Regions from separate parts of the Psychrobacter sp. AOP30-A2-5 genome, predicted to be linked through region 4. Evidence: predicted binding sites of a transcription regulator. Region 4 holds the regulator's gene; each other region holds the start of a gene.

Region 1 (5,403 bases), on a different contig from region 4:
CGCTGCTGGCGCAAAACGTTCAACTTTTTGCGCTTTAGGCACAATACGTTCTAACTGTCTGGCCAGCAATTTAAACTCATCGCCGCCATACAATTGTGTCAAAAAATAATCTGCCATCAGCTGATTTTGAGGTTGCTCGAACAAGTCTTTGTGAGTGTTCTGAATACGATCTCGTTGCCAAGCTTGCACCTCACTAAGTTTATCGTTTAATGCCAAATCTTCATGATAAGGCAGTGCCCAAAAACGGTTCAAATGTTGTTGTAAATCGGCTAAAGAGGCCATGGTCAGTAAACCTGCATAAAAGTAAAGAGGATTAAAAGGTTGCGAATAAAAAGCTCAGGATAAACCGTGTTTTATACTTTTGGTTTTTGTATTTATAGAGCGTGATTACAGCATGTGTCTGAGATTGTGTTCACCTTAAAAGAAAATAAAGCAGAATACAAATGTCAAACTGTTACATAGCAGCGTTATTTACCGAATTGCTGCAATGCTATGATGGCGCTAACACGCTTTCAATCATAGGATGATGACAGTTATGAGCAAAAATAATAAGACGACTGAACCCACCGCACCACAAGCGCTAACTGCACAATTTAGTGAGCAGATTATCGATGAGCGCTTAACTCCCAATCCCCTGAGCCAGTTTTCTATGGACAAAGATGCACTGAGATTGGCACTGGTCACGGCCCAATATGCTCTACGAGCAACGCGGCAACAGACGCCGCCAATCCTCAATAAACCAACAGGGCTATTGGTATTGGTCAATGGTATGGAGCAGGCAGGCAAGGGCACAGCTGTTAAGCAATTGCGCCAATGGGTAGATCCTCGACTACTTAAAGTTGAGGCAACCGTTGGTGATTGTCCCTTAGCGTATCAGCCGATTTGGCAGGCACATATCAAGGCATTACCCCGTCATGGCGATGTGATGGTTTATTTTGGCAACTGGTATGCTGACTTGCTTTATAACGTCATGCGTATGACAACGTCAGACAACGACAAAGCGTTACCGACTGCGCAATGGCAAGCCTATTTACAGCAGCAGCTTATTAAGCTACAAGCATTCGAACAAGACCTAGCTACCAATCAAACCCGACTGCTTAAATGCTGGTTTCATGTCGATATCGAAACATTGCAAGCGCGATTGAATGACGATGAAGCCGATCCGCAGTTTTTATACCAAATTGACTGGAATAGTAAAAAAGTTATCGAAACCTTTAATCAAGTGGCTACCGTTCTGCTACGCCAGCAAGATGATTGGATCATCATTGATGGTGATGACAAGTCAGATGCGGCTGACCACTTTTGCCATGAAGTGCTACAAGCGATGCAAACCGCGCTAATGAATAGTAAAAAAAATACAGTAAAAATCTCTGATAAATCAAAGGCTAAGAAGCAAGCTCAGCAAGCACTCAAATCAGCAAAGTTTGAACCTGTAAAAATTCCTAAATTTTTAAAAGATATCGATGATGCAGAGATTGATAAGTCGGACTATCGTGATGCGTTGGTAGAAAAACAAGTTCGCCTTGCCCAGTTGCTGCGTGCGCGCAAAGGGCGTCATATCGTTTTTGCCTTTGAAGGAATGGACGCTTCTGGCAAAGGTGGCGCGATCAAAAGATTGGTGGCGCCGCTCGACCCACGCGAGTATCAAATTTATAATATCAGTGCGCCAATGCTATATGAGCTGCAACATCCTTATCTATGGCGTTTTTGGACCAAACTTCCGAACGAGCAAACCGACCGTATCAGCCGTATTGCCATTTTTGATCGGACTTGGTATGGGCGCGTTTTGGTTGAGCGCATTGAGGGTTTTGCCACGGATGAGGAATGGCAGCGTGCTTACGATGAAATCAATCGTTTTGAGGCGGATTTAGCCGCGGCGGGGACAATCGTTATCAAATACTGGTTGGCTATCGATAAAAAAGAACAGCTTAAACGTTTTGAGGCACGTCAGGAGACACCGCACAAGCAGTTTAAGCTGACGGACGATGACTGGCGTAACCGTGATAAATGGTCGGATTATGTGCAGTCTGCGGCGGATATGCTGGCACGTACCGATACAGAGTACGCACCGTGGTGCGTCATCGCGACCAATGAGAAGCGTCAAGCACGTTTGGATGTTTTAGATCATGCGATTAAGCAACTATCAGCGGTGTGTGGCAGCTGATATGCGATTGGTCATTATTATATATTTAACGTTAAATAAATTCAGGGAAAGAGAGTATAATGCGGCGTTACAGCAGGATGTTTTCTAACACATATGCTGGCAGTTACAAATCTTGCAATATCATCATGCATTATGCGCTTATATTTAATATAATAGGCGCGTAATAGCTCCTGCTGTGCACTAAACTCACTGAGTGAGTAGCGTGTTTTATCCTTTGACACAGACATTTTAATCACTCTGGTTAATAAGTTTGGTAAAGGTTCTTACAATAGCAGTTATTAGCATCAAAATTATTACTACGACATCTCTAAGCCGCAAGCTGCTGTAATCAGACGATTTGGCAATATTCCTTGCGGCTTTGTGACATATTGAGTGATGTGTTTTACCTTATTTACTATCTTTACGTACAATAAAATACGAGTAAATATAAGGTAAGCGCTAGGGTAAAGCACCAAGATAGCAGTAAGAAAAACCGTTTTTAGCAAGCATATTGCGCGTTTCATATACGTTATATTAATGTCAGAAGCTATCACGAGCATTATTAATAGCCGCGCAATGTCATCAACCGCCTATAATTTCAATCAGCTTACGCAGGACGTATCAACGTATGGGTATTAGCAACAGTTCTACAGAGCCAGTCAAATCAGTCGGTTCTATGAGAATAAATCTATTTTTTGCCATTTTACTGATTGCGATGACCGCCTACTTTTTGTGGTGGGGTCTAGATTACACGATGCGTCAACAGACGACGCTATTTATTGTGGCCACCGCTTTTGGTGTCTTTATGGCATTCAATATTGGTGGTAACGATGTCGCCAACTCCTTTGGTACCTCAGTAGGTGCAGGGACGTTGACTATCCCGCAAGCGCTGGGTATCGCAGCGATATTTGAAGTGTCCGGAGCCGTACTGGCAGGTGGTGAAGTCACCGATACCATTCGAAGCGGCATTGTCGATTTAGATGGTCTTTCAGTAACGCCCAACCAATTCATTTATGTCATGCTGTCAGCGCTCATCGCTGCCGCATTTTGGCTATTATTTGCCACCAAAAAGGGTCTGCCCGTTTCGACCACGCACGCTATTATTGGCGGCGTTGTTGGTAGCTCTATTGTATTAGGTATCACGTTAGGTGGTACTGAAATGGCATTATCAACGGTGAATTGGAGTACGATTGGCACCATCGCGATTTCTTGGGTATTATCACCGCTATTGGGCGGCGTTTTGTCCTATGTATTATATGGACAGATTAAGAAAAACATCATTGAATATAATGATAGAACAGAGGCGCACATTGCGACTTTGAAAGGCGACAAAAAAACCTTAAAACAAAACCACAAAGAGTTTTTGGACGGTTTAACAGAATCAGAACAGTTGGCTTATACGTCAGCGATGTTACGTGATCAAGAAATCTACAAAGATGACGATTGCGATGTTGAAGATTTAGAGACTGACTACTATAAACAGCTTTATGAGATTGAAAATGAACGCAGCAACCTTGATACGCTAAAAGCGTTGAAGCAATGGGTTCCTATCATTGCGGCTGCAGGCGGCGCGGTCATGGCCTCTTTGGTCATCTTTAAGGGTCTAAAGAATGTCAATAATGGCATGACGACGCTGCAAGGCTTTTTAATCATGGGTATGATCGCGGCGCTGGTGTGGCTTGCGACCTTTATCTATACCAAGAGTATCCGCGGTAAACATAAAGAAGATTTGACCAAAGCGACGTTTATTATGTTTAGCTGGATGCAAGTCTTTACCGCCTCTGCTTTTGCCTTTAGCCATGGCTCAAACGATATTGCCAATGCAGTCGGTCCTTTTGCTGCGATTATGGATGTTATCCGTACCAATAGCATTGCAACTGAAGCCGCTGTACCGCCTGCGGTTATGCTGACCTTTGGTGTTGCGCTTATCGTTGGTCTTTGGTTCATCGGCAAAGAAGTCATTCAAACGGTTGGTACCAACTTGGCAAAAATGCATCCCGCTTCTGGTTTTTCAGCTGAATTGGCTGCGGCTGCAGTGGTAATGGGCGCGTCAACCATGGGTCTGCCCGTATCGAGCACGCATACCTTGGTCGGTGCAGTACTTGGCATCGGTATTGTCAATAGAGACACCAATTGGGCGTTGATGAAACCTATCGGTTTGGCATGGATCATTACTCTTCCTGCAGCAGCGGCAATGTCTGCAATCAGTTATATCATTTTGGTCAATGTTTTTTAAAATGTACGCTTATTAAGTCTTATTTAACGTTATTTATAAGCACGTTTCCAAATAAAAAACGCTTATCAGCATCACGCCGATAAGCGTTTTTTTTATGTCAAATTAAGGTTTATTCGGTACCAAATTGTTTGCGCTTTTTGGCAAAGAAGCGATCTAAGCGGTCCATGGCATCCTCTAAATCATGTAGGTTTGGCAAAAATACCAAGCGGAAATGATCGGGCTTATCCCAGTTAAAGCCTGTTCCTTGCACCATTAAGACATTTTCTTCAACAAGCAAATCCATCATAAATGCCATATCATCTTCGATAGGGTAAATATCAGGATCCATCTTTGGAAAGCAATAAAACGCGCCTTGTGGCATGGTACAAGAGATACCTTTGATCGCATTAAGCCGTGACACAGCCATTTCACGCTGCTTATATAAGCGCCCACGCTCTGACGTGAGCTCTTTCATGCTTTGATAGCCACCCATTGCCGTTTGGATGGCATACTGACCTTGGACGTTGGAACACAAGCGCATAGACGCTAACATGTCCAAGCCTTCGATAAAGTCAGTGGCATGGTGCTTTTTGCCAGACACCATCATCCAACCTGCACGGAATCCCGCGATACGATGCGATTTAGATAAGCCATTGTATGAGAGCACTAGCACATCATCAGTCAAGGTGCTCATTGGGGTGTGTACCATATCATCATAAAGAATACGATCATAAATTTCATCGGCCATAATAATTAAATCATGCGCTTTAGCGACCTCAATAATTTGTTTCAGTAATTCATCACTATAAAGTGAACCTGTTGGATTATTAGGGTTAATCACCACGATACCTTTGGTTTTAGAGGTGATTTTAGATTTAATATCTTCGATATCAGGATGCCAATTATCGTCTTCATTACAGCGATAATGTACCGCTGTGCCGCCAGCTAAATTCGCCGCTGCCGTCCAAAGCGGGTAGTCTGGCATTGGGATAAGCACTTCGTCACCATCATTCATCAAAGCCTGCATGGTCATTACAATCAGCTC
Region 2 (5,403 bases), on a different contig from region 4:
GGTTTGCTTAGTATTTCATCTAAATTTGGAATAGATGTCTAAGACCGACAATGTGTAATCATTGCGGTAGCAACTTCGTATTCACACCCCTCACGAACAGATAAGGATAACAACATGAGCCAGTCTTCTAACGCCAATCGTATTCAAAAAGGCATTCTTGCCATCGACCAGCAATTGTATGACTTTATTGAAAACGAAGTGCTGCCGAAAGTCGGTGTTGATTCAGATAGTTATTGGTCAGGTTTTGAAAAAGTCATTAAGGAGTTTACGCCGCGCAATAAAGCATTGCTTGCAACTCGTGACAAGATTCAAGCGCAGATTGACCAGTGGCATCTGCAACATCCTGCCAAAGACGGCAACATTGATTATCCTGCTTACAAAGCATTCTTACAAGAGATTGGCTATCTGTTGCCAGAAGGCGATGATTTTAAAGTTAGCACAGAAAATGTCGATGATGAGATTGCTCATATTGCAGGGCCGCAGCTAGTCGTACCAGTACGTAATGCGCGCTACGCATTGAACGCAACCAACGCTCGTTGGGGCAGCTTGTATGATGCTTTATATGGTACTGACGTTATCAGTGACGAAAATGGTCAAGAAGCAAAAGGTGGTTACAATCCAACTCGTGGCGCTGCTGTCGTTGCTTATGCCAAACAATTCCTAGATGAAAACTTTGCATTGGCGTCAGGTTCATATAACGACGCGACCGGCTTTAAAGTGGTCGATGGTAAGCTTGAAATTGTCCAAGGTGATAGTAGTACTGAGCTAAAAGATGCCGAAAAATTCGTTGGTTTCGTCGGTGATGCAGAAAGCCCAACGGGTATTTTATTAAAAAACAACGGTTTGCATGCAGAAATTCAAATAGATGCCAACCATCCAGTCGGTAAAGACGATCCTGCTCATATCAAAGATGTGCTACTAGAGTCAGCCATTACGGCGATCCAAGATTGTGAAGACTCAATCGCTGCTGTTGATGCAGAAGAAAAAGTGGAAGTGTATCGCAATTGGCTTGGTCTCATGAATGGTGACTTGCAAGAAACCTTTGAAAAAGGTGGCAAAACCCGCACACGTCAGCAAAATCCAGATCGTGAATACACCACCCCAGATGGTGGCAAGCTTATCCTGCCAGGTCGTTCATTATTGCTGATTCGTAACGTCGGTCACCTCATGCAAAACCCTGCAATATTGGTCGACTTGGGTGATGGTCAAGAACAAATATTTGAAGGCTTGATGGATGGTCTGATTACGCCACTATTAACGCTCAATGACCTTAAAGGTAAAAATGAGCTATCGAATTCACGTAAAGGTTCAATGTATATCGTGAAGCCAAAAATGCATGGCCCTGAAGAAGTCAAAATGGCCAACGATTTATTCAATGCAGTAGAAGATTTATTAGGCTTAGAGCGTAATACCATCAAAATCGGTATCATGGATGAAGAGCGCCGTATGACGGTCAACTTAAAAGAAGCCATCCGCCAAGCGAAAGAGCGTGTCATTTTCATCAACACAGGTTTCTTAGATCGTACTGGTGATGAGATGCATACCAGCATGAATGCAGGCCCATTTGTACCTAAGGGTGAGATGAAGTCACAAGCATGGCAGCCAGCCTACGAGCAGTGGAACGTTGATATCGGTTTAGAGACTGGTTTACAAGGTGTTGCTCAGATTGGTAAAGGCATGTGGGCGAAGCCTGACGAGATGAAAGAGATGATGGACACCAAAGCTGCACATCCTAAGTCTGGAGCCAGTACCGCATGGGTACCATCACCAACAGGGGCAACCTTGCACAGCATGCACTATCATCAAGTGAGTGTTGCTGATGTTCAAGACAGCCTAAAATCACGTGAGCGTGCCAGCTTAGACGACATTTTGACCATTCCTTTAGCAAAAAATACCAATTGGACTGATGAAGAGAAACAGCAAGAGCTAGACAATAATGCTCAGGGCATCTTAGGATATGTTGTGCGTTGGGTAAACCAAGGCGTTGGTTGTTCTAAAGTACCGGATATCAATGATGTGGGTCTAATGGAAGACCGTGCGACTTTACGTATCTCAAGTCAACATATTGCCAACTGGTTGCATCACGATGTCGTGAGCGAGCAGCAAGTGATGGATACGATGAAGCGTATGGCAAAAGTGGTAGATGAGCAAAATGCAGGCGATAGCGACTATCAGACGATGGCAGATAGCTTTGACCACTCTTATGCATTCAAAGCGGCCTGTGACTTAGTGTTTAAAGGTCGAGAGCAGCCGAGTGGCTATACTGAGCCATTATTGCATCAGGCACGCCTTGATCTAAAAGCAGGCTGTTAATATTACGCAGGTTAATATTAAAATATGACATACTTGACATTCTATTATGATACTGTCATGACTAAATGAGGCTTGTTGTTGGCTTTTATACTTAATAAGGAGTCTGTAATAGCCATTGACTAAGGTTATAGTCTGGAAACAAGAGCAGTGAAAACGCCTTTTTTACTGTTCTTGTAGCAATTTTCCGATCTCAATTGTGACTGTCAGTATGTCATAAACCACATTTATTATTTTTTATTAGCCGTACTTGTTAATGAACAAGTACGGCTTTATTTTTGTTAATGAAAAGGTATTCATTACGCTAGTTTCAAGTTCTTGGTAATTATATTAATCAATAATATCTTTATCTATTTGAGCAGATAGGGGTTTTTTTACAATGACCCATATTCTATAGTAGATATGGTGTTCAACAAATACTGGGTTTAAAAAGCAAAAAAAAATGTTGCAAATTATGTCAAAGTTGTTATGCTTGTATTCGAAGTATGAGTTTGGTAACGGATGTTACGCAACGGAGCGATAAAGACCTAAGATTACATGGCAGTTACTTTTTAATCCCAGTTATGTAAGTCATTGTTTTTTTCATCTTACTGTAATAGAACTTCGCCACACTTGTTTCTGACTAATCTCGGTAGCCAGTTACACATTATATCTTTGAGGATTTGTGACGATACCATTATGAGCACCAGCTAATCATAGCTAGCTTATTACTAAAATTGTAAAGTGGAGATACCCCATGAAAAAACTACTTTTAGCTACAGCAGTTGCTGCCTTATCTGTATCTGCAGCCAATGCAGCTCCAACTATCTACGGTAAAGCATTCGTAACTGCCGATTATGTCAATGCTGAAATTGACTACCCAAATGGTGCCGATAATGCAGACAGAGATTCTGACTCAGTACAGATTAACTCAAATTCTTCACGTATCGGTCTAAGAGGCTCTGAAGCCATGACTGCTAACACTGATGTTATCTATCAGTTAGAGTATGGCACACGTGTCGATGGCGATAGCGATGGTTTTAGCAATCGTGATACGTATCTTGGTGTTGTAAACAAGCAGTTTGGTGAGTTCCGTGCTGGTAAAAACCAATCTACTTTAGACAAGATTAACAACGTTGTTGTAAACGATGGTTATTGGGATAACTTAGGTGGTAATAAGCTTGAAGAAGACGAAAACTATGGTGGCCTAAATATGGCTGATAGTAGACGTATCAATAGCTCAGTTATTTGGATGGCTCCAAAGTATAACGGTCTTCCATTACAGCTTTCTGTAATGTACAGTGCTGACGAAAGCTTTGTTGAATCAAGCAAAGATCGCGATAGTGGCTTTGGTGCTGCATTAATGTTTGACCAAGGTACTGGCTTCACTGCTGGTGTTGCTTACGACAAAGACCAAAATATTGCTGGTGATATCATCCGTGGTACAGCGACTGTAGATTTAGGTAAATACATGGCAGCTCCTGTGACTCTAGGTGCTTTGTATCAAGTAGCTGATTTTGACTATGATTATTCTACTAAGAAAGAAAAAGGTCTAGTAGTTAGTGGTGCTTTAGGCCTATCTAACTTTGCTCGCCCAGCAACTGTATATGTTCAGTATAATAAAACTGATAACTTGGATGGCATTAACAACTTTGACTCAGATCAAATCGTTGTTGGTGGTAAATACTTCTATCAAGACAATATGATTGTGCACGCTTATGCTGGTAATAACTCAGCTGATATTGGCAATGCTGATGCTGACGTACTAGCTATCGGTGGTGGTCTAGAATACTTATTCTAATCTAAGCATTAGAATCTGATTATAAAAACTCATCCTTCGGGGTGAGTTTTTTTTGTTATGTCCTATTTGAGTGGGTAGTTCGTTATAATAGCTAAGTACTAAAAATTGAATGTTTCAAAGAGTTTATGCTTTTGCCCTATATTTTTTGACGTATTTTTAGTAAAATCCTTCTTTACCAATTACCGACAGAGTACTATGACCAAGTTTATATTTGTGACCGGTGGGGTAGTGTCCTCACTAGGAAAAGGTATCACCGCAGCCTCTCTTGCAGCGGTCTTAGAAGCCCGTGGCGTGACTGTCACGATGACCAAGATGGATCCGTACATCAACGTCGATCCAGGTACGATGAGCCCATTCCAGCATGGCGAAGTATTCGTCACCGAAGATGGTGCAGAGACTGATTTAGATTTGGGTTACTATGAGCGCTTCTTACGCCATTCAAAAATGAGTAAGAGCAATAACTTTACTAGTGGTCGTATCTATCAAAACGTGCTAAATAAAGAACGTCGTGGTGAATATCTTGGTGGTACAGTACAAGTTATTCCGCATATCACTGATGAAATTAAGAGTAAAATTTTAGCCAGTGGTGAAGGTTATGATATCGCCATTATTGAGATTGGCGGTACCGTTGGTGACATCGAATCGTTACCATTTATGGAAGCCGTCCGCCAAATGCAAGTGGAGCTTGGTCGTAATAGAGCCATGTTGATGCATTTAACGCTAGTTCCTTACATTGCTAGTGCAGGCGAGACCAAAACCAAACCAACGCAGCATTCAGTAAAAGAGCTGCGTTCTATCGGTTTGCAGCCTGATATATTGATTTGCCGCTCTGATCACCACATCTCGCAAGACAACCGTCGCAAAATAGCGCTGTTCACCAATGTGGAAGAGCGTGCGGTTATTATGTGTGAAGATGCGCAAAGTATTTATCAAATACCACGCACGCTTCATGAGCAGGATCTTGATGATTTGATCTGTGAGCGTTTTGGTTTAGATGTACCAGAAGCAGATTTGAGTGATTGGGATAAAGTAGTTGAAGCGCAGCTTAATCCTGAAATGAGCCTGACGGTAGCGATGGTTGGTAAATACGTCGAGTTACCTGATGCTTATAAATCGATCAACGAAGCACTGCTGCATGCTGGTATCACTCATAAAGCCGATGTCAAAATTGACTATGTTGATGCTGAGCGTCTAGAAGATGATGACAGCTTATTGGCGCAGCTACACAATGCTGATGCCATCCTAGTACCGGGTGGTTTTGGTGAGCGTGGTACCAATGGTAAGATAAAAGCCATCACTTATGCTCGTGAAAA
Region 3 (5,403 bases), on a different contig from region 4:
ATTGGCTGCTTGCACTGTTCCTGTAGGTTGCCCTGTTTCTACAGACTGCATAGCTGTAGGTGTTGATACATCCGCATGCTCTGCCAACCATGCATCGGCAAGTATATCAACGGCCTCCACTTTATCCTCTAACTCGAACGATTTAGGCTCATTATCCGTTTCGTCAGCCGTCTCACCGTATACCAGCTCATTTATTGATGGCTGAGCTGTTGACGGCAAGTTCTCTGTTGGTTGAGCTTCGGACATCTCTACGGCTGATATCGCTGTAGAGTCTAGCACCGCTGTCTCTAACGACTCAGTATTGCTATCAGCATATACAGAAGTAGTAGCGGCAGATACAGAAGTAGTAGCAGCTGAATCAGAAGTGTTCATATCATTAGCGTGATAAGCCATTTGTTCGCTGGCTAACAAGTCATCGACAGTATTGGCGTCATTCCAAGCAAAGCTTGGCTCAACTTTACGGATAGCAGTCATGGCAGGACTTGACGGCGTCGATGTATTCGTATGACTCGCAAGATTTTGAACAGTACTGCTAGGTGTTTCTACTGAGACAGGAACAGGCTCACTATTCTCACGACTAGATTTAGCAGCTGAATTAGGCATCGCCGCTTGTGTTGCGGCAACTACAGAAGCTTTAACGCTCTCAGCCAACCCTGACGTTGCCAAGAACTCTGACAACACATTGCTGAACCGACCACTGTTGTCTACGGCTTGAGCATTGCCAGCAACTTGTAACTCAAGTGGTAACTGCTCGTGATCGGCTGCGTCTTTTTTCTCGTTACTGTTGGCTGTGTTTTCATTATTTTGCTTGGCATTAATGTTTTCTGGCGTGGTTGACACGCTATCGTGCATCTTACCCTGACGCTTCACCCCTGAGCCAAGCCACGATAGCGCCTTAACCTTCTCATAAATCGCTAGCCAATGAATATTAAAGGCAAAAGTTGCGGTAATAATGACGAATGCCGTCAAGAAAATCACACTCCCCCACTGCGATAAAAGCTGTGCCAAACGCGCCTGTAATTCAAACCCAATAATGCCACCAGCCACGCTTTCCAGCCCTAGCGTTCCTGGATTGGTCAATTGCTGTACTAACGCCACCAATTGTGCAAACAAAGCGCTGGCACTTAATAATAAAAATACATAAGCAACCACTCGCATCAGCCAAAACGTTGGCTTGTTGTCCCACCAAATAAGGATAGACTCATAAACCACAAACGCCAGCAGCCACCATGCACCAAAACCAAAGAAGCTGTAAAGCAAGTCAGATAACCAAGCACCCGATTCGCCGCCTACATTATTAATCGTGGTCATATCGCTACTGATATGCGACCAACTAGGATCGTTACTGGTATATGTCATCAAAATGACAAATAGATAAACGGCCAGTATTAACCCAAGGAGGGTAAATATTCCCTTTTTTAAATACTCAATAAGCGGTGCTGATATCACGTAAGATCTGCCTTGTTATTAATACTAAATGGTTGCCAATGCATGACTAAGCCTAATCATGCTGACATAAAGCGCTGATAAAGGGTTTGATATAAAGTGCTGATACAAACGCACTTAGCGAAGTGTACAGAAAACATTGTCTATTATAAAAGCGATATACAACAGCCTTCTTTTTGCCTTTGGCACACTTGGCATAACTTCTTATAATAACAAATACATAGGGATAGTGGCGACCGTCTTACAAAGAAAGCGTGCAATAAAATCAGTCTGTATACGGTTTAGATAAAAATCATACGGTTTAAACAAAAACCTATGTCACTTGCAAAATATAACGACCAGAACAAGGACAGTCATATTAGACAAGACCTATAAAATACCAGCGGTTTCTAACCATAATATTTCAAGAGAAATATACTTTGATTGTAATCATACCTGTGTTTGTTTTAGCAAACTTGTACTTTTCGTCCAATGCCCTTATGTTATTATCACGCAGCGATTAGAAAATCCCATTAGCATCAATTTTGAAGACTGTTTTTTATTATATTGCTCACTCGTATTTTTAACATTTATATTTAGCAAGGAACAACTCATGGCAACTGACAATACCGCTCCACGTCACGAAAAACTCATTATCCTAGGCTCAGGCCCTGCTGGTTATGCAGCGGCTGTGTATGCAGCACGTGCCAACCTGAAACCTGTCATGGTAACTGGCATGGAGGTCGGTGGACAATTAACGACCACTACCGAAGTCGATAACTGGCCGGGCGATGCGCATGATTTAACGGGTCCTGCATTGATGGATCGTATGAAAGCCCATGCCGAGCGCTTTGGTACTGAATTGGTTTATGACCATATCAATGAAGTCAATTTAAACGTGCGACCTTTTGAGCTGACGGGTAATAACGGTAGCTACACTTGTGATGCGCTTATTATCTCGACTGGCGCATCAGCACAATATTTAGGACTGGAATCAGAAACTAAATTCCGTGGCCTAGGCGTATCAGCGTGTGCAACTTGTGATGGTTTCTTTTATAAAGATCAAAAAGTTGCTGTCATCGGTGGTGGTAATACTGCTGTTGAAGAAGCCCTATATTTATCTAACATTGCCGCTGAAGTGACCTTGGTGCATCGCCGTGATAGCTTACGCTCCGAAAAAATCCTCCAAGATAAACTGTTTGAAAAGGTCAAAAACGGTAATATTAAAATCGAGTGGAATCATAAAGTCAAAGAAGTCGTCGGCGATGACATGGGCGTCAATGGCGTAATCATCGAATCTATGATTGATGGCAGCACTAAACAATTAGACGTGTTCGGCATGTTTGTCGCGATTGGTCATAAGCCGAATACAGACTTATTTAAAGGTCAGCTGGATATGAAAGACGGCTATCTTATTGTCAAAAGCGGCTTAGACGGCAATGCCACACAAACCAGCATCGAAGGTGTATTTGCCGCAGGTGATGTCGCAGATCATGTCTATCGTCAAGCAATCACTTCTGCTGGTACGGGCTGTATGGCCGCGCTAGATGCTGAAAAATACTTGGATGCGATTGGCGAAGCCACAGCCGCTGACCATACTTATGCGTCAACATTGACTGCTGATAAAGAAGCCTAAATGGGTAATTTCTCTCAATATAACAATGAGCACATCACGCCTGAGACCTTAAAAAGTCTTGGGCGTTATGACTTTCCTGACCCTTTGATGGTTGATTCTGACGGCATTGGCATCGTCGCTGTCGGAGGAGATTTGGCACCCGAAACATTGATTTCTGCTTACGCGCAGGGTCTGTTTCCTTGGTTTAATGAAGATGAGCCAATTGCATGGTGGAGCCCTGAACCGCGCTGTGTGATGGTGCCAACCAATTATAAGCCAAGCAAGTCGCTGCGTAAGCAAGCCATCCGCGAGCGTTGGCAATTAACCCTGAATCAAGCTTTTGATAACGTTATTCATGCCTGTAGTTTACCGCGCAGTGATCGCCTCAATAATGAACAGCCCGAGGGCGAACATACTTGGATTCATGATGAAATGATTGAGGCTTATACCGAACTGCATGCACAAGGATTTGCACATAGCATTGAAGTTTGGAATGATAAAGGGCAACTCATTGGCGGGCTTTATGGTCTAAAAGTAGGTAGCATTTACTTTGGCGAATCGATGTTTCATATCGCCTCTAACGCCTCAAAGTTCGCATTTTGGGGTCTAATGCGCTTATGTGAACAAAGCCATGTGGCGCTAGTTGACTGTCAGCTACCAAATGAGCATTTGATGAGCTTGGGTGCAACCACGCTACCGCGTGCTGACTTTTTGACTCAATTAGATCTCTTAACGGCTAATAGCACTGCCAAATGGCAAAATAATTCTCATAAACCACTCGCCGTATCGTTACTTGATACCATAGAACCTTGGCAGCTTATCTTAAAATAAATACGATGACGAAGTGATTGATAGCTTATGTCTGTTTGTTAATCGCTACTTTATTAACTCGTACCTTATCAACTGCTACCTACCAACGAGGTTATCATGGCACCCGACACATCGTTCTTACTGATTGGAACACTGGCAACAAAAGCTCAAACAACCAAAGACACCGTTCGTCATTATGACCAACTGGGCTTGCTAAAATCTCGTAAGCGTCAGGCAGGCTCCCGTTTATATACCGAGTTTCATCCAGAATGTATCGAACGTATTGAGCTAATCAAAAGTGCGCAAGCGATTGGCTTTACACTCACTGAAATCAGAGACAGCTTGAATGATTATTACGATGGTCAATTGGATGTTGATTTACAACTGATGCTTACTCAGCAAAAATTGGCGCAAATACAAAAACAGCAAGCCAATATCAGCCTCATGGTAGAGCTATTAAGCGAACGTATCGATGTTCTTGAGCGTATGAAAGTAGATAATGACTATAAACTCAATATTGAAATCTGCAAAAAGAAAATACCCACTCAATAATAATAAAAGTGCCGACCCATCTACTATTCTGCGGGTTTATTTGGTTCTATTCGATGCCATTCATTATTCTCGGACGTAAAGACGCTGCATAATCAGTGCGTCAATAGCTGGTTGATGTGGAGTTTGGTAATACCCTTTACGCTTATGAATTAGAGCAAATTCTTGTTGCTCATATAAGGCTATCGCAGGCGCATTATCTGAGCGCACTTCTAATAAAAGGCTCTCCACCTGATGCGTTCTCAATTCTGTATTCAATCTGGCAAAAATTTGTGAGGCAATACCTTGACGTTGATAATCAGGATGGGTGCCAATACGTAAAATCTCCGCTTGTTCAAAAATCACTTGATATAGACAATAGCCTGTCACAGTATTATTAATACTATTGTTTTTTTGCTCATAAACGATCAGCAGATGCATGCTATCTTGTTTGAGTGATTCCACTAATGTCTGAAAACCCCAAGCATCTTGCGGTTGAACGATGGCTTCAATATCCGCTACTGCTTGCAGCACTTGCTCAAAATCTGCACTATGGGTTGATAAAATCTTTATCATCAACATTATATATCCTTTTACTATTATTTATACAAACCCAAATACAATAGCACTTAATATATTTCAAATATTTATCATTACAATATTGATTATGCCATTACCTTTTTATAGCCAAAAAAAAGCCACCCTTAAACAAGGATGGCTTTTTATGACTAACTTACAAGCTCATTACTGAGACTAATAGATTAGTTCAATACGTTAGCAACAACACCAGCGCCTACAGTACGGCCGCCTTCACGAATAGCGAAGCGAAGACCTTTGTCCATAGCGATTGGGTGGATAAGCTCTACGCCCATCTCAACGTTATCACCAGGCATGACCATTTCAGTACCGTCTTGTAATTGGATTGCGCCAGTTACGTCAGTAGTACGGAAGTAGAACTGTGGACGATAGCCGTTTAGGAATGGTGTGTGACGACCACCCTCTTCTTTGCTCAACACATATACTTC
Region 4 (5,403 bases):
GTCAATCATGAAAAACTACTCAAGATGGCGTTGGTACATGACTTGGGTGAGATTGACGCTGGCGATACGTTTTTATTCGCAAACAGTCGTAGCGAGGCGCACATTGAAGAACGCGCTGGTATTGCTCGATTGCAAGCTGAGCGTGGCAATGGCATCATGGATTTAAATGAGATTTGGGAAGAGCAGGAGACGGGTAGTAGTAAAGAAACCCAGCTGCTCAGAGTGGTTGACCGCTTATTGCCTTTTTTACTTAATTTAAATACCAATGGAAAAACGTGGATTGATGCTAACGTCACGCGTTCGCAAGTGACTGCGGCACTTGCTTTTATCAAAGACAGCTTTCCTCCCATTCATGATTGGCTATCAAAAAATATCGACTATGCGACCCAGCAAGGATGGTTGGTTGATGCTTAAGTAAAGCCATCATTTTGCCGTTTACATGTTTGCAAATATTCATCTTTTTCAACTATTAAAGCATTTAGAATTAGCTAAATGAGCGATTAAGTACATTATATAGAGAGATTGTTAAATGAGAGTCACTGGCACTTATAAGGTTTTTGCTAAATCGCTCGTCTTTGTTAGCCTATTAACTTTGGCGCAACTAACGCAGGCCGCCGCACCTATTAGTAATGGTGATAAACTGGCGCACGATGCAAAAAAACAGATAGGTATTACCACCAGCTATGATCCTGCTTACCGCAAGTTGGATTTTCCGCGTGGTGATGTACCGATAGAAACTGGCGTCTGTACCGATGTTATCGTCCGTGCTTATCGCTTGCAAAATATAGATCTACAGCAATTAGTCAACCATGATATGAAGTCAAATTGGTCGGCTTATCCAAAGACTTGGGGGCTGAAATCAACCGATAAGAATATCGATCATCGCCGAGTGCCCAATCTTGAAGTGTTTTTTGCGCGTCACGCAAAGACATTATCGACGACTGATAAAGACAGTTTTCAAGCAGGGGATGTGGTGACGTGGCGATTACCGAATGGTAATTTGCCGCATACAGGTATCGTCTCCGATAAAGTCGCTGCGGATGGTATACCGCTGATTATTCACAATATCGGACGCGGTACGCAAGAAGAAAACATCTTATTTGCTTATCCTATTCTCAAACACTTTCGTTATTAACTACTTTCATTATTAACTAGGGTGTGTCATCAATTAGATTGTGAGGCTTAAAATGAGAAAAATTGTAGATAAACAAGGAAGAAATTGCCGTTAATATGAACATATTGACAAAATTTCTGACGATATTTAGCAAAATTTAGCTATTTTAAGACCACTAAATGTATTCATGTGCTAATTGATGACACGCCCTAATATGTTGCGATAAGATAATTACCCATAATAAAAAGCTCAGTTCAACATAGATTAGGATGCTGAACTGAGCTTTTTTGAGTCGTTAAATCACTTGCCTATGGAGTGTTAGCGACACCCAGTAGCTGTCCCATTTTTACCACACTATCGGCTTTCATACTGTCTTGCCAATCTGCTTTTGCTCCTTTTGGTAGAATGACAATTGCGGTTGAGCCTAAATAAAAACGACCCAGCTCATCGCCTTTTTCAAAGCTCATATTGTGCTCAGCTTCTTGAATATCATCAGTGCGGGCAATTTTGCCAGTCGCCACTGTTTCGATACCAGCGACAATCATCGCCCCAACCATCACCACCGCTGCTTTGCCATATGCTGTATCAAACAGACAAACCAAGCGTTCATTACGCGCAAATAAGTCTGGCACGTTCGCCGCCGTAGTATTGTTGACCGAAAACAGCGTACCCGGTACATAACGGGTTTTGGTCAGAGTGCCAGCGAAGGGCATATGTACACGGTGATAGTTACTAGGGGCAAGATAAACCGTCGCAAAACTCCCATCCGCAAAATAGCGGCCATCTTCACTGTCAGCAAGCAGTTGACCAACGTCATAATAGTGACCTTTTGCTTGGAGCAATTTATGGTCGTCAATTTGACCCAACTGCGAGATAATACCATCGGCAGGACTGACGATACCATGAGGCGTCATGTCGATAGGGCGCGCGTCTTCTTTTAGCTCACGAGTAAAAAAGTCATTAAAGCTCTCATAGGCGTTGAGACTTTGGCGCTCATACTCGTCCAAGCTGACGTTGTAGGCTTTGGCAAAGCTACGGATAAACGTGCGTTTGACATAAGGATGGCGGCTAGCGGCTAGGCGCCCAGCAACTTTACTCAGTTGCTGCTGCGGGACAAGCTGTTGTAAAGTAGTGAATACATTCATAATGAGGCTACCAAAATAGGGTGTAATGTAATAATTAATAAGCAAGAGAATGGCCGTATTTTATCATGGACGGCGTATTATTGTATGGGCATAATTGGTAAGGAATCTATAAATGAAAGCACTTATACAGCGCGTACGCCATGCTAGTGTCACCGTCGATGCGCAGTGTGTTGGTACGATTGAGCAAGGCATATTGGCTTATATTGGTTTAGGGCCTGATGACGACATAACAAGCGCACAGCGAATGGTGGATAAAATCCTCACCTATCGTATTTTTGACAATGATGATGATCCTGCCAAGTACGGCAAACTGGATAAAAATGTCCAGCAAGTTGGTGGCGGACTGTTATTGGTATCACAGTTTACGCTAATGGCAAAAACAGACAAGGGTCGTCGCCCTGACTTTGGTGGTGCGATGGCACCTGATGCGGCGCAAGCGTTGTTTGCGCAATTGGTCGCTTATGCCAACACGCAATATCCAAACGTGGCAACTGGTCAATTTGGTGCCAATATGCAAGTGTCGAGCGTCAATGATGGGCCATTGAATTTCTTGTTAGAAGTAAATTGAGTAAACCAAGCATTAGCCGTCACGAGACTTATGAACCGCTTAAAAGTCGAATGTCATTAAACTGTCATAATTACCCCGTTTAATAGGGAGCAGCAGGCGAGCATTTATCGCCTTTTTTGTCAGCTAAATGTTGTCCTCTAACACTGAGAATGCCGTATGTATAATGAGCAAATTTTGATTGTTGAAGATGAACCTGCGATTCGTGAAATGATCGTCATGACGCTAGAGATGGCGGGATTTGATAGTCTGCAGGCAGCGGATGTATCTGAGGCGCACCAACAAGTGGTCGATCACCGCCCTGCGCTGATTTTGCTAGATTGGATGCTGCCCGGTGATAAAAGTGGCATTGATTTTTGCCGATTGCTCAAAAACGATGAGCTACTCGCTGAGATACCAGTCATTATGTTGACAGCTAAAAGTGAAGAGGACAGCAAGGTGCATGGCCTTGATGCTGGTGCTGATGATTATATGACCAAGCCTTTTTCGACACGTGAGTTGATATCCAGAATCAAAGCAGTATTGCGGCGTAGTAACGCGCTCAATAGTGATAAACCTATCGAAATCGGCAATTTGAGCCTTGATCCCAAAAGTCAGCGAGTGACAGCGGCTGGTAAAGTGGTTGATGTCGGGCCTACGGAATATCGATTATTGGCATTTTTTATGAGTCATCCAGAGCGTGCCTATACGCGGACGCAGCTGCTAGACCAAGTATGGGGCGGTAATGTATATATCGAAGATAGAACCATTGATGTGCATATCAAACGTTTGCGGACATTATTACGACCGCATCAATGTGATACGTTGATACAGACAGTGCGTGGGACAGGCTATCGATTTTCTAGCTTTATTGAACCAATTTAACTGACGGTTTTTATTCGCTATAAAAGCAGTATGTTAATCGCAGCACAGTGAAAAACGGCGAATAGTGATAAGGATGATGGATGAACACCCTAATATCGGCTCAAGGCGACCAACAAAATAAGTCACTGCTAGCAACTCAGCAGAATACAACGGATCAACTCAAAAAAATTAGAAGCGCACTACGTGCATTGCGTGATGCGGTGGTTTTGCTCAATGACGATGATGGGCTTGAATGGTGGAATCAGGCCGCCGAAGATTTAATGTTGTTACAGTTGTCAGATAAAGGTAAGTGCATTTTTGACTTTATTAGTGCGCCTGAATTTCGTCAGTATTATCAGGCGACGACCAACCCTAACGATGGTGCTCAGGATGGTGTGCACATTGTCTCGTGGCGCGCGCCCAAGCGTTATCTGAAATGTGAGCTCACGCCTTTTGGTGATGAGAAGCTGCTTATCATTTATGATGTGACGCGCTTGCATCATTTGGAGGAGATGCGCCGCGACTTTGTGGCGAATGTCTCGCATGAGTTACGCACACCATTGACCGTCATGATGGGCTATCTAGAAAATTTTTCGGATCAGCCAGATATGCCGCCGCATTGGAAGCGCGGGTTTGAGCTGATGAGCCAACAGACTGCGCGTATGAATAGAATTGTGAATGACTTATTGCTGTTATCTCGCATCGAAATCGAAGAAACCCATGAGCTCAGTTATATTGATATGACCAAGCTGCTGACCCATGTTTATGATGATGCGCAAGCGTACAATCAAGAGTATGGGCATACCATTCACTTGCAGATAGATACTTATGACGGACTGTATGGCTCAGAGATGTATCTAAATAGCGCGCTTTCTAATCTGGTGATTAATGCCATCAAATACACGCCCAAGGGCGGTAATATCGCCATTAGTTGGACAAAAACGTCAGAAGGTTGCCGATTTGCCGTCGAAGACAACGGTATTGGTATTGCACCTGAGCATATCGCACGGTTGACGGAGCGTTTTTATCGTATTGATAAAGGTCGTAGTCGGGCGACTGGCGGCACAGGGCTAGGTTTGGCAATCGTTAAACACGTTTTATATCAGCATGAGGCTAACTTACAAATTGAATCAGTAGAAGGGGTAGGCTCGACGTTCAGTATGGTATTTCCAGCTGCCCACATTAGATCAGCTGCGGTACCCTAATCTTTTTGTAAAAGTGGATAGGGGTTCACTGCACTGCCGCTGATATAAATACCGTAATGTACATGTGGCGGCGTACCTTTTGCATTGCCACTGTCGCCGACGTAGCCGATGATATCGCCGGCATTAACCCAGTCGTTTGGACTAATATCTGCATAATCTTCTAAATGCGCATAATAATGCCCTGCGCTGCCTGGTCCAACCACCACCACCACACGACCGCCTAACGTATTTTCACCAACTTTGCTGACGATGCCTTGTGTCGTGGCTCGTATTGGTGTGCCTCGTGCGGCAAAGATATCGATACCTTCATGACTGCGACCTTGACTGCGTGCAGCGCCCCATGTATCTGTTAGATGTTGCTCTGGAAGTGGACTGGGTAAGCTGTTTTCCGTCGGTAGTTCCTGCTGTAATAAACTGAGCTGTTGCCATTTTGCCATCACAAATGACTGAGTTTGTTGGCTGATACTGGGTAAGAGCCTATCAAATACAAATAATAGCATCAACAATACAGCCGCTTTAATAAGCACACTG

What was found. Region 4 encodes PhoB, which activates phosphate uptake and scavenging genes when phosphate is short. Its sites were predicted from a motif close to TGTCATNAANCTGTCATAA; they were not measured.
Region 1: ACT3S4_RS01280 (inorganic phosphate transporter) is a predicted target of PhoB. The motif match lies at 2,721-2,739, and genes of this name have one in related genera.
Region 2: ACT3S4_RS02165 (porin) is a predicted target of PhoB. The motif match lies at 2,891-2,909, and genes of this name have one in related genera.
Region 3: ACT3S4_RS07455 (DNA translocase FtsK) is a predicted target of PhoB. The motif match lies at 1,512-1,530, and genes of this name have one in related genera.

Annotation. Positions count from the first base shown of each region.
Region 1 covers NZ_JBQSXK010000001.1:309,062-314,464, reverse strand. Annotated here, with positions in the region: gene ACT3S4_RS01290 (FFLEELY motif protein) at 1-282, opposite strand, end outside; gene ACT3S4_RS01285 (ATPase) at 536-2,164, shown strand; gene ACT3S4_RS01280 (inorganic phosphate transporter) at 2,772-4,379, shown strand; gene ACT3S4_RS01275 (aminotransferase class I/II-fold pyridoxal phosphate-dependent enzyme) at 4,489-5,403, opposite strand, start outside.
Region 2 covers NZ_JBQSXK010000001.1:512,212-517,614, reverse strand. Annotated here, with positions in the region: gene ACT3S4_RS02170 (malate synthase G) at 115-2,313, shown strand; gene ACT3S4_RS02165 (porin) at 3,047-4,090, shown strand; gene ACT3S4_RS02160 (CTP synthase) at 4,286-5,403, shown strand, end outside.
Region 3 covers NZ_JBQSXK010000008.1:44-5,446, reverse strand. Annotated here, with positions in the region: gene ACT3S4_RS07455 (DNA translocase FtsK) at 1-1,449, opposite strand, end outside; gene trxB (thioredoxin-disulfide reductase) at 2,039-3,061, shown strand; gene aat (leucyl/phenylalanyl-tRNA--protein transferase) at 3,062-3,871, shown strand; gene ACT3S4_RS07440 (MerR family transcriptional regulator) at 3,968-4,402, shown strand; gene rimI (ribosomal protein S18-alanine N-acetyltransferase) at 4,466-4,960, opposite strand; partial or broken gene tuf (elongation factor Tu) at 5,140-5,403, opposite strand, start outside.
Region 4 covers NZ_JBQSXK010000022.1:2,744-8,146, forward strand. Annotated here, with positions in the region: gene ACT3S4_RS12385 (HD domain-containing protein) at 1-414, shown strand, start outside; gene ACT3S4_RS12390 (DUF1287 domain-containing protein) at 530-1,135, shown strand; gene asd (archaetidylserine decarboxylase) at 1,423-2,259, opposite strand; gene dtd (D-aminoacyl-tRNA deacylase) at 2,372-2,827, shown strand; gene phoB (phosphate regulon transcriptional regulator PhoB) at 2,984-3,688, shown strand; gene phoR (phosphate regulon sensor histidine kinase PhoR) at 3,769-4,872, shown strand; gene ACT3S4_RS12415 (M23 family metallopeptidase) at 4,869-5,403, opposite strand, start outside.